DNA from 3 places in the Aquitalea sp. USM4 genome. Region 2 is predicted to be linked to each of the others. Evidence: predicted binding sites of a transcription regulator. Region 2 holds the regulator's gene; each other region holds the start of a gene.

Region 1 (4,207 bases), 120 kb from region 2:
ACGAAATCAACACCGCCTGGGTGGAAACCGAAATCGATTCCGGCAAGGCCTGGAGCGAGGCGCTGACCCGCTTCAAGTACGCCATCATCGAGAAGCAGACCAAGCTGTCCGAGCTGCAGGATCGCGCCATGCTGCCGATCAAGGAGCTCAAGGAAATCAACCGCCAGATGTCGGCGGGTGAGTCCAAGGCGCGCCGTGCCAAGAAGGAAATGATCGAGGCCAACCTGCGTCTGGTGATTTCCATCGCCAAGAAGTACACCAACCGTGGCTTGCAGTTCCTCGACCTGATCCAGGAAGGCAATATCGGCCTGATGAAGGCGGTGGACAAGTTCGAATACCGTCGTGGTTACAAGTTCTCGACCTATGCCACCTGGTGGATTCGTCAGGCCATCACCCGCTCGATCGCGGACCAGGCCCGCACCATCCGTATTCCGGTGCACATGATCGAAACCATCAACAAGATGAACCGCATTTCGCGTCAGATCCTGCAGGAAACCGGCCGTGAGCCGGACCCGGCCGAACTGGCGGAAAAAATGGAAATGCCGGAAGAGAAGATTCGCAAGATCATGAAGATTTCCAAGGAGCCCATCTCCATGGAAACCCCGATTGGCGATGACGACGATTCCCATCTGGGTGATTTCATCGAGGACCAGAACAACCTGGCACCGTCCGATGCTGCGATGTACTCCAGCCTGAAGGACGCCACCAAGGAAGTGCTGGATACCCTGACTCCGCGTGAGGCCAAGGTATTGCGCATGCGTTTTGGTATCGACATGAATACCGACCACACGCTGGAAGAAGTGGGCAAGCAGTTTGACGTGACGCGTGAGCGTATCCGTCAGATTGAAGCCAAGGCCTTGCGCAAGCTGCGTCACCCGACCCGTTCGGAACGCCTGCGCAGCTTCCTGGACAACGAGCCGGGCGGTCAGTAATACAGCCTGTCTTTCAAGACGGCATCCCCAAGCTGCTTGCATCAGGGCTTGGGGATTTTTATTTCATTCTGTTATACTGCGCAGCTTCGGGCCTCTAGCTCATGCTTGGTTAGAGCAGCGGACTTAACAAGTGAACTCCTACGACTCGCAAGAGTACGGAGCGCACTGATTGGGTTGCCTTGGAGCAAGTTGACTCTGCTCCCTGGTAGAACTGCTCAAATTCGGGGAAACCTCTGCTGCCGTGGCGGCGTGGCAATCCCGAGCGAAGCTCTCGCAAGAGAGAACGTGTAGAGACTGTACGGGCAGGTCGTAAAGACAAGAGACAGTCCAGACCACAAACCCGAAAGGGGCGGCGAAAGCCGTAGCGGGTAAGCATAATCCGTTGGTGCCGGGTTCGACTCCCGGGGGGCCCACCAAATCAAAAGCCGCTGTGATTCATTCACAGCGGCTTTTTCATGCCTGCAAGAAATGTGGCGATTGCTTGGGCATGTCCGGCACCACCGCTTGACTACCCTGACGGGGCCGGCAGGAAACAGCGGCGATGAACGGACAATAGCGCAGTCGGATGATGCTGCAGTGCGGAAACTTTTCTCCGGATAGCAGGTCACAAGAACCCCTTCACGGCATCCACTGCCACCATTCCGGTCGGTTTTCCAAACGCTGTTTTCAGCTTTCATTCGGATTTCCGAATCAATGCTATTGTATTTTTATTTTTATTCATAAAAATCATGTATTTACGTGCTAAAAATGTGAATTTTTCTTGGCACGCTTTCTGCTGTATAGAGCGTACTCAACACCGGCCATAAAGCCGGGTTACTCTGGAGAAACGCTCGTGAAAACCAACAAGATTACCCTGTGGGTCTTGATCGCCCTGGTGCTGGGCATCGCAGTCGGCTACGGCTGTCACACCTCGATTACCGATCCGAAACAACTGAAAGATGTTGCCGGTTACTTCTCCATCCTGACCGACGTGTTCATGCGTCTGATCAAGATGATCATTGCGCCGCTGGTGATGTCCACCCTGGTGCATGGCATTGGCAGCAGTGATTCCCGCTCTGTGGGTCGTGTTGGTCTGAAGGCCATGTGCTGGTTCATGGGTGCCTCGCTGGTTTCCCTGTTCCTGGGCCTGATTTTCGCCAACAGCCTGCAACCTGGCGTGGGTTACACCCTGCCGGTGGCTGATGCTGCTGCACCGGCCCTGAAGACCAGTGCGCTGAACCTGAAGGACTTCATCACCCACATGTTCCCCACCAGCTTCTTTGACGCCATGGCGAAAAACGAAGTGCTGCAAGTGGTGGTGTTCTCGGTGTTCTTCGGTTTTGCCATTGCTTCTTACAAGGGCCCGAAACCGGACATCCTGATGAAGGGTCTGGAACAGCTGGCCAACATCATGCTGCGCGTCACCAATATCGTGATGATGTTTGCCCCGGTTGGTGTATTCGGTGCCGTTGCTTCCACCATTACCGCTGATGGCCTGGGTGTGCTGTCCATGTACGCCAAGTTCATGGGTAGCTTCTACCTGGCCCTGGCTTGCCTGTGGATGCTGATGATTGCTGCTGCTTATGGCTTTGTTGGCAAGAAGATCTTCGCCCTGCTCAAAACCATCCGCATGCCGCTGATGCTGGGTTTTGCCACTGCCAGTAGCGAAGCTGCTTACCCGACCCTGCTGGAGCAGCTGGAACGCTTTGGCATCAAGGAACGTGTTTCCGGTTTTGTCCTGCCGCTGGGTTATTCGTTTAACCTGGACGGTTCCATCATGTACACCTCGTTTGCCGCCCTGTTCATCTCCCAGGTTGCCAACATCAACCTGACCCTGGGCCAGCAAATCACCATGCTGCTGATCCTGCTGATCACCAGCAAGGGTATTGCCGGTGTACCGCGTGCTTCGCTGGTGGTGGTGGCTGCCGTACTGCCGATGTTCAACCTGCCTGAAGCCGGCATTCTGCTGATTCTGGGTATCGACCACTTCCTGGACATGGGCCGTACCGCCACCAACGTGCTGGGTAATGCCATTGCCACTACCGTGGTGGCTGCTTCGGAAGGCGATATCGATGCCGAAGCTGCACATGCCAACCCGGCCCTGGCCGAAGATCAGGCCTGAGCCCCGGCGTCCCTGCCACGCATGAACAAATAAGAAATCAGGCGAGACTCCCCGCCCAGCCAAAGCTGCCGATACAGGCGGACAAGCTGGTGACGGGGGGATCGCTGCAGTGAGTTGCTCCCCGGCAACGTCATCTCCCACTTGTCTTTCTACAAAGGAAGAGACATGAAAAAAACCTTCAAAATGTTGTTGTCCAGCGCAGCTGTCATGGCTGCATTGTGTGGTCAGTCCGCCCAGGCGGCTGATGCGGCCAAGCCGCACGTGGTGATTCTGGCAACCGGTGGCACCATCGCCGGTACTGGCGCTACCAGTACCACCACCATTGGTTACACCGCAGCCAAGCTGGGCGTGGACAAGATGATTGCCGCCGTGCCCGAGCTGTCCAAGGTGGCTGATGTACGTGGCGAACAGGTTGCACAGATCGCCAGCGAAAGCATGACCAATGAAGTGTGGTTGAAGCTGGCCAAGCGTGTGAACGAACTGCTGGCCCAGAAGGATGTGGACGGCGTGGTGATTACCCACGGTACCGATACCATCGAAGAAACCGCTTACTTCCTGGACCTGGTGGTGAAGAGCAAGAAGCCGGTGGTTGTGGTGGGCTCCATGCGTCCGTCCACCGCCATCAGTGCGGATGGTCCGATCAACCTGTATAACGCCGTGATTCTGGCTGGCAGCAAGGATGCGGTTGGCAAGGGTGTGCTGGTTGCGCTGAACGACCAGATCAACGCCGCCCGCGAAGTCACCAAGACCAATACTTCCACTACCGACACCTTCAAGACGCCGGAACTGGGTTATCTGGGTTACATGCAGGACAACAAGCCGCACTTCTACCGCATGTCCACCCGCAAGAACACTGCGGATACCGAATTTGACATCTCCAAGCTGAACAGCCTGCCGCGCGTCGACATCGTTTACGGTTACGCCAACATGGACCGCGTGGCCATGGATGCCGACATTGCTGCCGGTGCCCAGGGCATCGTGCAAGCCGGTGTGGGCGATGGCAGTATTGCCGCCCAGATGATGCCTGCCATCCGTGACGCCCGTAAGAAGGGTGTGATCGTGGTACGCAGCTCGCGCGTGGGTAGCGGTATCGTGGCGCGTAATGGTGAAGCCAATGACGACCAGGAAGACCTGGTGGTGAGCGACACGCTGAATGCGCAAAAAGCCCGCATCC
Region 2 (4,207 bases):
GCCGCGCACTTCCAGAAAGTCGCGCAGCAGCGGCGGGCAACGGCCTTCCAGGGTTTCCGGGCCGATGCGGTACAGTTCCACCGCATCATCGGCCACCATGCCGTGACCACGGGAAATCAGTTCCAGCGCCAGTTCGCTCTTGCCCATGGCCGAATCGCCCATGATCAGCACGCCGATTTCCAGCACATCCAGAAACACGCCATGCAACACGGTGGAAACCGCCAGTGCGCGCGCCAGATAGATGCGCAGCACATCCATCAGGTAGGGGCTTTCCAGCGGCGTGCTCATCAGCGGCACATTGTGGGTGTGGCAGTAGTCGCGCAGCAGTTTGGGCACTGGCTGGCCATTGGCCACCATCACCACCGACATGGTTTTGTGGAACAGTTGGTCCAGCGCGGTCTTGGCGGCGGATTGTTCCAGCCGGTTGAGGTAGTCCACCTCGGCCAGACCGAGCACTTGCACCCGGTTGGGGTGAATGAAATTCAGGTGGCCGACCAGGGCCAGGGTGGGGCGTTGTTCATCGTTGCCGATGGGGCTGTCCGCGCCGCCGGTTCCTGCTACCCAGGTCAGGTTGAGCTTTTGCTGGTTGTCCTGATACAACCGGCGCACGGTAATGCTAGGCATGGTTGGTATTCCATCCGGTGAGCAGCTGGTACAGATCGGCACGCGAGCTTGCGCTGAGCAGTTGTTCACGCAGCTGTTTGCTGGAGAACAGCTGTGCCAGTTCCGAGAGTACCTGCAAGTGCAGGTCGGTTGCCTGTTCCGGCACCAGCAGGACAAACAGGCTTTGTACCGGCTTGCCATCCGGCGCATCGAAAGGAATCGGGTTCTTCAGGCGAATGAACACGCCCGCCGCTTCCTTGAGCCCTCTGGCACGGCCATGCGGAATGGCCACCCCTTGGCCAAGGCCGGTGGAGCCCAGTTTTTCCCGGGCAAACAAGCAGTCGAAAATTTCACTGCGGGCGATGCCGTGGGTGTTTTCGATAAGGAGGCCCACCTGCTCGAAGACGCGCTTCTTGCTGGCGACATCCAGGTCCGGGAGGATGTGATCCTGTGTCAGGATTTTGCCAATCAGGCTCATAGGAATGGTTGCACGCGGCTACAGAAACTGGCCAATTCTACGTTGCCTTCATCAAAATGAAAAAGGCTCCGAGCAAATAAAAACGGGAACCCGCCGGGTTCCCGCATCGAATACTTAATGTTTACAAGCTGGCTTCCTGTTGAACCTGTGGGCTTGTTGCACGGTGTTCGCTTTGTTTTTCCTTGTGCTTGAGTACCTGGCGATCGAGCTTGTCCATCAGCGCGTCGATGGCAGCGTACATGTCGGAGTCGGTGGCCTCTACATGGATATCCTTGCCGGAGAGATGAACATTCACTTCCGCCTTGTGCACCAGCTTGTCTACCGACAGGGTGACAGCAACGTCAATCACGTGATCGACATGACGGGTGATGCGTTCCAGCTTGGTTTCCACGAATTCGCGGATGGCCGGGGTTACTTCGAGGTGGAGACCGGTTACTTTGAGGTTCATACCCTAACTCCTTCTTGTGTTGACTGCCCGGTCGGGTCGGCCGGGCGAGCGGATATACTTCAAGGCGTGAATCACAATGCCTTGCGCAGATTGACCGGCGGTATCTGCATAGCTTCACGATACTTCGCAACGGTGCGTCTTGCAACCTGAATCCCTTGCTTTCCCAGTTCGTCGGCAATGGCGCTGTCCGAAAGTGGCTTGGCCGGGTTTTCACCGTCTATCATGCGGCGGATATGCGCCTTGATGGCCGTTGCCGAGCATTCGCCGCCGCTGTCGGTTTCCAGTGCACTGCCAAAGAAATACTTCAGCTCGAACAGACCACGAGGGCAAAGCAGGTATTTCTGCGTGGTGACGCGTGATACGGTCGATTCATGCAGGCCAAGTTCGTCTGCGATGTCCCGCAGGATAAGCGGCCGCATGGCGACTTCACCGTGTTCAAAGAACGCTTGCTGTCTTTCGACTATAGCTTCTGACACTTTCAGAATGGTGTCAAATCGTTGCTGGATGTTCTTGACCAGCCATTTGGCTTCTTGCAGCCGGCCAGTCAGTTCGCCTGCGCCAGCGCGGTTTTCCGACAGCATCTGGGCATACAGCTGGTTGACGCGCAAGCGCGGTACCGCACCGTTATTGAGTTCAGCCACCCAGTGACCACGCCGTTTGCGCACGGTGACATCCGGGATGACATAGTGCACGTCTTCGCCGCCGAAACCGGACGCCGGGTGAGGGGTCAGCCGGGCGATCAGTTGCTGTGCCTCGCGGATGGCTTCGTCATCCACGCCCAGAATGCGCTTCAGGCGGGTGTAGTCGCGGTTGCCCAGCAGCGTCAGGTGCTCGGCCACAATCTGGCGTGCCAGTGCATGGCCGGGCTCGTTGGCGGGCAAACGGGCCAGTTGCAGGCCAAGCGACTCGGCCAGGTTGCGCGCGGCAATGCCGGGAGGGTCGAATTGCTGTAACAGGCGCAGCCCGACCATCAGTTCATCGGTTTCCAGTTCCAGTTCCAGCGGCAGATTACTGGCCAGTTCTTCCAGATCGGTAGTCAGGAAACCGTTGTCGTCCAGTTCTTCGATCAACAGCTGGACAATGGCCTGATCGCGGGTGGGCAGGGTCAGTTCACCCAGCTGCGCCAGCAGGTGTTCGCGCAGGCTGACCGGGCAGGGTACGTTGAGCATGGGGTCGAATTCATCGTCCCCGTCGTTGCGGCGGCTGCCACTGCCCCAGTCGGTGAGTTCGCCATTGCTGGCGTCCTGGCTGTTGTCACCATCGCTGCTGTCCGACGCCGTGCTGGTGGATTCTTCCTGGGCAGCCGGCGTTTCTGCCGGGCTGCTGTCATGCGAGGGCGGCTCATCGCCGCGTTCCAGCATGGGGTTGTCCAGCAAGAAGCGTTCGACTTCTGCCTGCAGGTCGAGCGTGGACAGCTGCAACAGTTTGATGGACTGTTGCAGTTGCGGCGTGAGGGTGAGTTGCTGGGAGACCCGCAGCTGTAGTGACTGTTTCATGGCTTACAGGTGGAAGTGCTCGCCCAGGTAAACCTGGCGCACTTTCTCGTTGTTGACCAGTTCTTCCGGCTCGCCGGAAGCCAGTACCGAACCATCACTGATGATGTAGGCGCGATCGCAGATGCGCAGGGTTTCACGCACATTGTGGTCGGTAATCAATACGCCAATGCCACGCTGTTGCAGGAAGGTGATGATTTTCTGGATGTCGATGACGGCAATCGGGTCTACCCCGGCAAACGGTTCGTCCAGCAGGATGAAGCGTGGGCGGGTGGCCAGCACGCGGGCGATTTCCACCCGGCGGCGCTCGCCACCGGACAGTGCCAGCGCATTGCTTTCGCGCAGGTGGGCGATATTGAGGTCGTCGAGCAGGAGGCTGAGTTCCTGCTCCAGTTTGTCGCCCTTGTAACCGGCAATTTCCAGCACCGCCGTGATGTTTTCTTCCACCGTCATCTTGCGGAAAATGGAAGCTTCCTGTGGCAAATAGCCCAGTCCAAGGCGGGCGCGCTGATGAATGGGCAGGTGGGTGATACTGTTGCCATCCAGCGTGATTTCGCCTTCATCGGCACCGATCAGTCCGACGATCATGTAAAAGCTGGTGGTCTTGCCGGCACCGTTGGGGCCAAGCAGGCCGACCACTTCCCCGCTCTGGATCTGCAGGGCGACGTCCTTCACTACCGTACGTTTTTTGAAGCGCTTTTTCAGGCGCTCCACTTTCAGGATGCTGGGGCCGCTCATGGAGTGCTTCCGTCCGTTTTCTTGGCAGGGCTGTTGTCTCTGGGCTTGGGCTGGATGATGGCGGTCACGCGGCCGCCGTTGCTGCTGGCACCGCTGCTGACTTCATACATTTCGGTTTCGGTGTTGTAGGTAATGACATTGCCGATGACCAGATCACTGCCGCGCTTGACGCGGGCATTGCCGGTGAGCACGGCAACGTGGGTGACGGTGTTGTAGTCCAGCTGGTTGGCCTGGCCTTCGATCCATTCGTTCTTGCCGTCCATTTTCTGGCGGAAGTTGACCTGGCGTCCGGTGGCCTGCATGGTCTGGTTACCCTGTTTGTCCTGGGTGACCGTGGCGCGGTCGGCATTGAGCTTGAGTGTGCCCTGGATGATGACGACATTGCCTTGCCATACCGTGACGCCCTTGAGCTGGTCGAGGTTGCCCCGGTCGGCACTGATTTCGATG
Region 3 (4,207 bases), 1.2 Mb from region 2:
TCAAGTCAGAGTGGGCATGAATTTTGTCTCTGGCGTCAATAATTCGATTGTGTAATGCCAAGTACTTAGATGGAATCCATTTCTGGTCTAGTTTTCGTTTTCTTTTTATTGTTCCTCTTGATGTCGTATATGCCCTTGTATATTCAATTAGTCCATAGCAAAATGCTGGTCCTGACAATGGATTGTCCTTGGTGTTTTTGACCAGGTTTAGGGTTTTCCAAGCATGGTTCAGCTGATTGATGCAAACGGATAAGTGGATGTAGTCTTCCTGTTGTTCAGTCATGGTTATCCTGATAGTTTCCGATGTCACACGCGAATCGATATGTGTGCATCTATTATTTTTGAGGTATTCATTTTTCTGCGTATTGGCCTTGAATGTTGGTGTTTTCTAAGAAAAGCCGGCCCTTTCGAACCAGTAAAGTACCCAATTGACTCTGCTGTGAAATAAGGGCCCAGCCGGGCTGCCCTTCAGCGGTCATGAATGAGAGAAACCGAAAGCCATTGGAGAGGGTTAGCCTGACTTCAGGTATCTCCCCGAACAGCTCAATGTCCTGCACCGTAACACCAATTAATTTTTTGAGCATGGATGACCATCGCCGCTCGGAGCTCCAGCTTCCCCCCACAATCGAGCGCATTTTCTCAATGCGCCAGCTCCACTCAACCATGAGAGTGATTTCTCCATGAGGCTGGCCGGGTGTGCCGTCACGCTTCGTGCGCTGAGTGAGTCGGCCAAATTCAATGAACAGGGTTGAACCATGGCCGCGCCATACATGGGTAATGTGCTGTCCAATGATTGCTTCTTTGAATGGTGCAAACTTTGAAGTCACGCTGGCCCTGTCGTTCCTTGTTTGATTCACCCGGATGCATGTTTCCGGCAAACCATTGATATGGATGTCGGGATTTATAGCCTTCATTGGCTTGGCAGGTAAAGTCATTGTCATGAAAATCATCACCCACACGTAGACAGCACGTGCGACTGCTCTGGCAGGGCAGTGTAATTTTTTGCCTGTACTGACTAGCTTGAAACCCTCGCCAAAACAAGCCTGTGACTTCCAAAGCAGCAGCGTTCTGCGGCTACAGGGTCGTGTTTGAGTTGAATTGGGGGCGCACTGCACAAATGAAAAAATGACATCGTGTTAGAATGTCAGCCCGCAGCCAAAAGCTGATGTCAGCATCCAGCTGGTGCACCACCCCCCATCTGCATGGAGTCGCATATGAGTTCCAAATACACAGGGCAGTGTTTGTGTGGCCAAATCAGTTACACGGTGGATGTTGATCCGCTGTTTGCCGGTAATTGCCACTGCAAGGATTGCCAACGCACATCCGGTAGTGCCTATGTTCCGGCAATGATTTTTCCGGCAAGCAAAGTGGTGATCCACGGCGAGCCCCGTATTTTTGTTTCCACGTCGGATAGCGGAAATGCGCATAGCCGTGGCTTTTGCCCCAATTGTGGCTCCCAGCTGTTTGCCAGGTTCAGCCATCTTCCCGATGTGCTGGGTATCAAGGCCGGGACCTTGAATGAAACATCCCGATACCGGCCAATGCTGGATTTCCATGTGGCAAGCGCCGCAGAGTGGGATTTCATGAACCCGGAACTGCCTAAAAAACAAGGCGCCGCTCAAGCTTAAGCGGTCAACTTTGGCCAGAGGGTGGCCTGTGCTGCCATCTATCGGCTGCTTTGTTGACGACAGAGGGCAGGGCAAGCCCCCCGTACGGGCGCTGTAATGCCAACGACAACAGGTCACAGGCCGCGCAATTGATGGCCAGCTGCCATCCTTCCTGCCCCTGCACATTCTTTTGATCTGGAGCAAACAGGGCTATCGTGCCTGAGCGCAGCATTCGATCCACAAAATATTAGTAATTAATTATTTATGGATAAGGATGTGAACGATGACTGCTCCAATCCCGCCTCTTAATGTGGGCAATACCGGCTTCATGCTGCTGTGTGCCAGCCTGGTCATGCTGATGACGCCCGGACTGGCTTTCTTTTACGGTGGCCTGGTGGGCCGCAAGAATGTGCTGACCATCATGGCCCAGAGCTTCATGTCGCTGGGCTGGACTACGGTGCTGTGGTTTGCCTTCGGGTATTCCATGTGCTTCGGGCCAAGCTGGCATGGCATTGTCGGCGACCCCACTTATTACGCCTTCATGCATGGCGTTACCCTCAACACCATGTACACCGGCAATGACGCAGGTATTCCGCTGATTGTGCATGTGGCTTACCAGATGATGTTTGCCATCATCACCCCGGCGCTGATTACCGGTGCTTTTGCCAACCGGGTGACGGTGAAGGCGTATTTCCTGTTTCTTACCGGCTGGCTGGTGCTGGTTTACTTCCCCTTTGTCCACATGATCTGGAGTCCGGACGGCCTGCTGGCTAAGTGGGGCGTGCTGGATTTTGCCGGTGGCATCGTGGTGCACAACACTGCCGGTTTTGCCGCACTGGCTTCGGTACTGTATGTGGGCCGGCGCTCGGTAGTGGAAAACAAGCCGCATAATGTGCCCTTGATTGCCCTTGGCACCGGCTTGCTGTGGTTTGGTTGGTATGGCTTCAATGCCGGGTCCGAGCTGCGGGTGGATTACATCACCGCATCGGCCTTTCTCAATACCGATGTTGCCGCCTCGTTTGCCGGTACGGCCTGGTTTTTCCTGGAGTGGTCGCATGCCCGGCAGCCCAAGTTCATCGGTTTGCTGACGGGTGCGGTGGCGGGCCTTGCCACCATTACGCCAGCGGCGGGCTATGTGTCGCTGGGTACGGCTGCCGTCATCGGCGTGATAGCCGCCGTTGTGTGTTACTACGCGGTGCAGCTGAAAAACCGCCTGGGCTGGGATGATGCGCTGGATGTATGGGGCGTGCACGGGGTGGGCGGCTTGCTGGGGACATTGCTGCTGGGGGTGTTTGCCAGCAAGGCCTGGAACCCGGCGGGCGTTGACGGCTTGCTGATGGGTAATCCGGATTTCCTGTGGAAGCAGGTGGTAGCTGCGGTGGTTTCCGGTTTGTGGGCCTTTGGCTTTACCTACGGCATGCTGTGGCTGATCAACAAGATGACGCCGGTGCTGATTGACGAGCATACGCAGGAAACCGGGCTGGATCAGACCTTGCATGGTGAGGAGGCTTACAGCGGCAGCTTGTGATGTTGCTTTGCCGCTTTTCTTCTGCGTGGCGCACGGGTGCTTCCAGTTTCAGCCTGTGCGCTGAGTAATACCTGGGCATGGCCTTGTTTGGCAGTGCCGCGTGCAGGCTGCATTACCGCTAATGCAGCCTGTCCTGCCCCCGTGTGTGGCCGCAGTTTCCCGCTATGTTGCGGGGGCTCTGCGAAACAGATTGGTTTTGCTGCGGTCTTACACCGAGTCTCTTCGGGGCTGAAACCTGGCCAATTCATGCACGATCTTCGGTGCCTTGGCTGATGTAGCCAGGTGGCCTGTCTCACCGAATCAGCAAGCCGGTATTCTCAAGGCCTGGTTTGCTGTTCCATGTTGATTCCTCTCCCGGCTGTCCTGCCTGTCTGCCATGCCTGTAGCTGCTCGCGGTATGGGGCACCCTCATCTTGTTGCCGCAATTGCTCTTCTGTCTCCCTCCAGCCTGTTTGGGCTACTGCTCCTTGAATTCTTCATTGTTTATTTCCTGTTGTGCTTTTGAATAAGCATTCGGTGGGTTGTGTCCATTCGTTTGATTATTTCATCGTGCCTTGAAATAAGGCTGGTGCTTTCTTGTGGTGCGTGAGTCTGTCGAGTGCGCATTGGTTTTTGTATTCACTGTTTGAAAAATATCAAGATTGAATTTGAAATATAATTTTCTGTATTTGTTTTGGCTTTTTTCTGATGGAGATTTATTGGCATTTGTGGTGGCTTGTATATTTTGTGCGATCATTTTAGTGTCGGCTTGCTTGATTTTAATCAAATGACTTGGGACTTGTTGATTAATCTGTCTTTTAGGATGGTGGACTGAAAATTTTTTATGGTATTGAATGGGTGCTGTTTTGCTTTGCTGAGATGAAAGTCAATTCAACTGTTGCAACACTATTCTGGGTTATTGATATGTCGCTTCTCGAAGTGGGTTTGCTGGATTTAAATGATCAGTCACGTTTGTTGCAGTATGAGCAGGCAATGTATCGTGCATTTGCATCCACTCCGATCGAAACAGACGGAGTCTGGACGGTTGATCACGCTGCAAGGCGGATTGCCACTAAAATTCCTTATAGAAACC

The links. Region 2 encodes sigma-54, which starts transcription at its own class of promoters, with help from an activator protein. Its sites were predicted from a motif close to CTGGCACGCTTCATGCTT; they were not measured.
Region 1: DKK66_RS04125 (dicarboxylate/amino acid:cation symporter) is a predicted target of sigma-54. The motif match lies at 1,693-1,710, and genes of this name have one in related genera.
Region 3: DKK66_RS17805 (ammonium transporter) is a predicted target of sigma-54. The motif match lies at 1,768-1,785, and genes of this name have one in related genera.

The regions. Positions count from the first base shown of each region.
Region 1 covers NZ_CP029539.1:879,677-883,883, reverse strand. Annotated here, with positions in the region: gene rpoD (RNA polymerase sigma factor RpoD) at 1-932, shown strand, start outside; gene DKK66_RS04125 (dicarboxylate/amino acid:cation symporter) at 1,765-3,033, shown strand; gene DKK66_RS04120 (type II asparaginase) at 3,199-4,207, shown strand, end outside.
Region 2 covers NZ_CP029539.1:764,399-768,605, reverse strand. Annotated here, with positions in the region: gene hprK (HPr(Ser) kinase/phosphatase) at 1-624, opposite strand, end outside; gene ptsN (PTS IIA-like nitrogen regulatory protein PtsN) at 617-1,081, opposite strand; gene hpf (ribosome hibernation-promoting factor, HPF/YfiA family) at 1,203-1,529, opposite strand; gene DKK66_RS03545 (RNA polymerase factor sigma-54) at 1,601-3,025, opposite strand; gene lptB (LPS export ABC transporter ATP-binding protein) at 3,029-3,760, opposite strand; gene lptA (lipopolysaccharide transport periplasmic protein LptA) at 3,757-4,207, opposite strand, start outside.
Region 3 covers NZ_CP029539.1:3,875,943-3,880,149, reverse strand. Annotated here, with positions in the region: gene DKK66_RS17820 (hypothetical protein) at 1-283, opposite strand, end outside; gene DKK66_RS17815 (hypothetical protein) at 351-941, opposite strand; gene DKK66_RS17810 (GFA family protein) at 1,215-1,628, shown strand; gene DKK66_RS17805 (ammonium transporter) at 1,891-3,135, shown strand; gene DKK66_RS17800 (hypothetical protein) at 4,039-4,207, shown strand, end outside.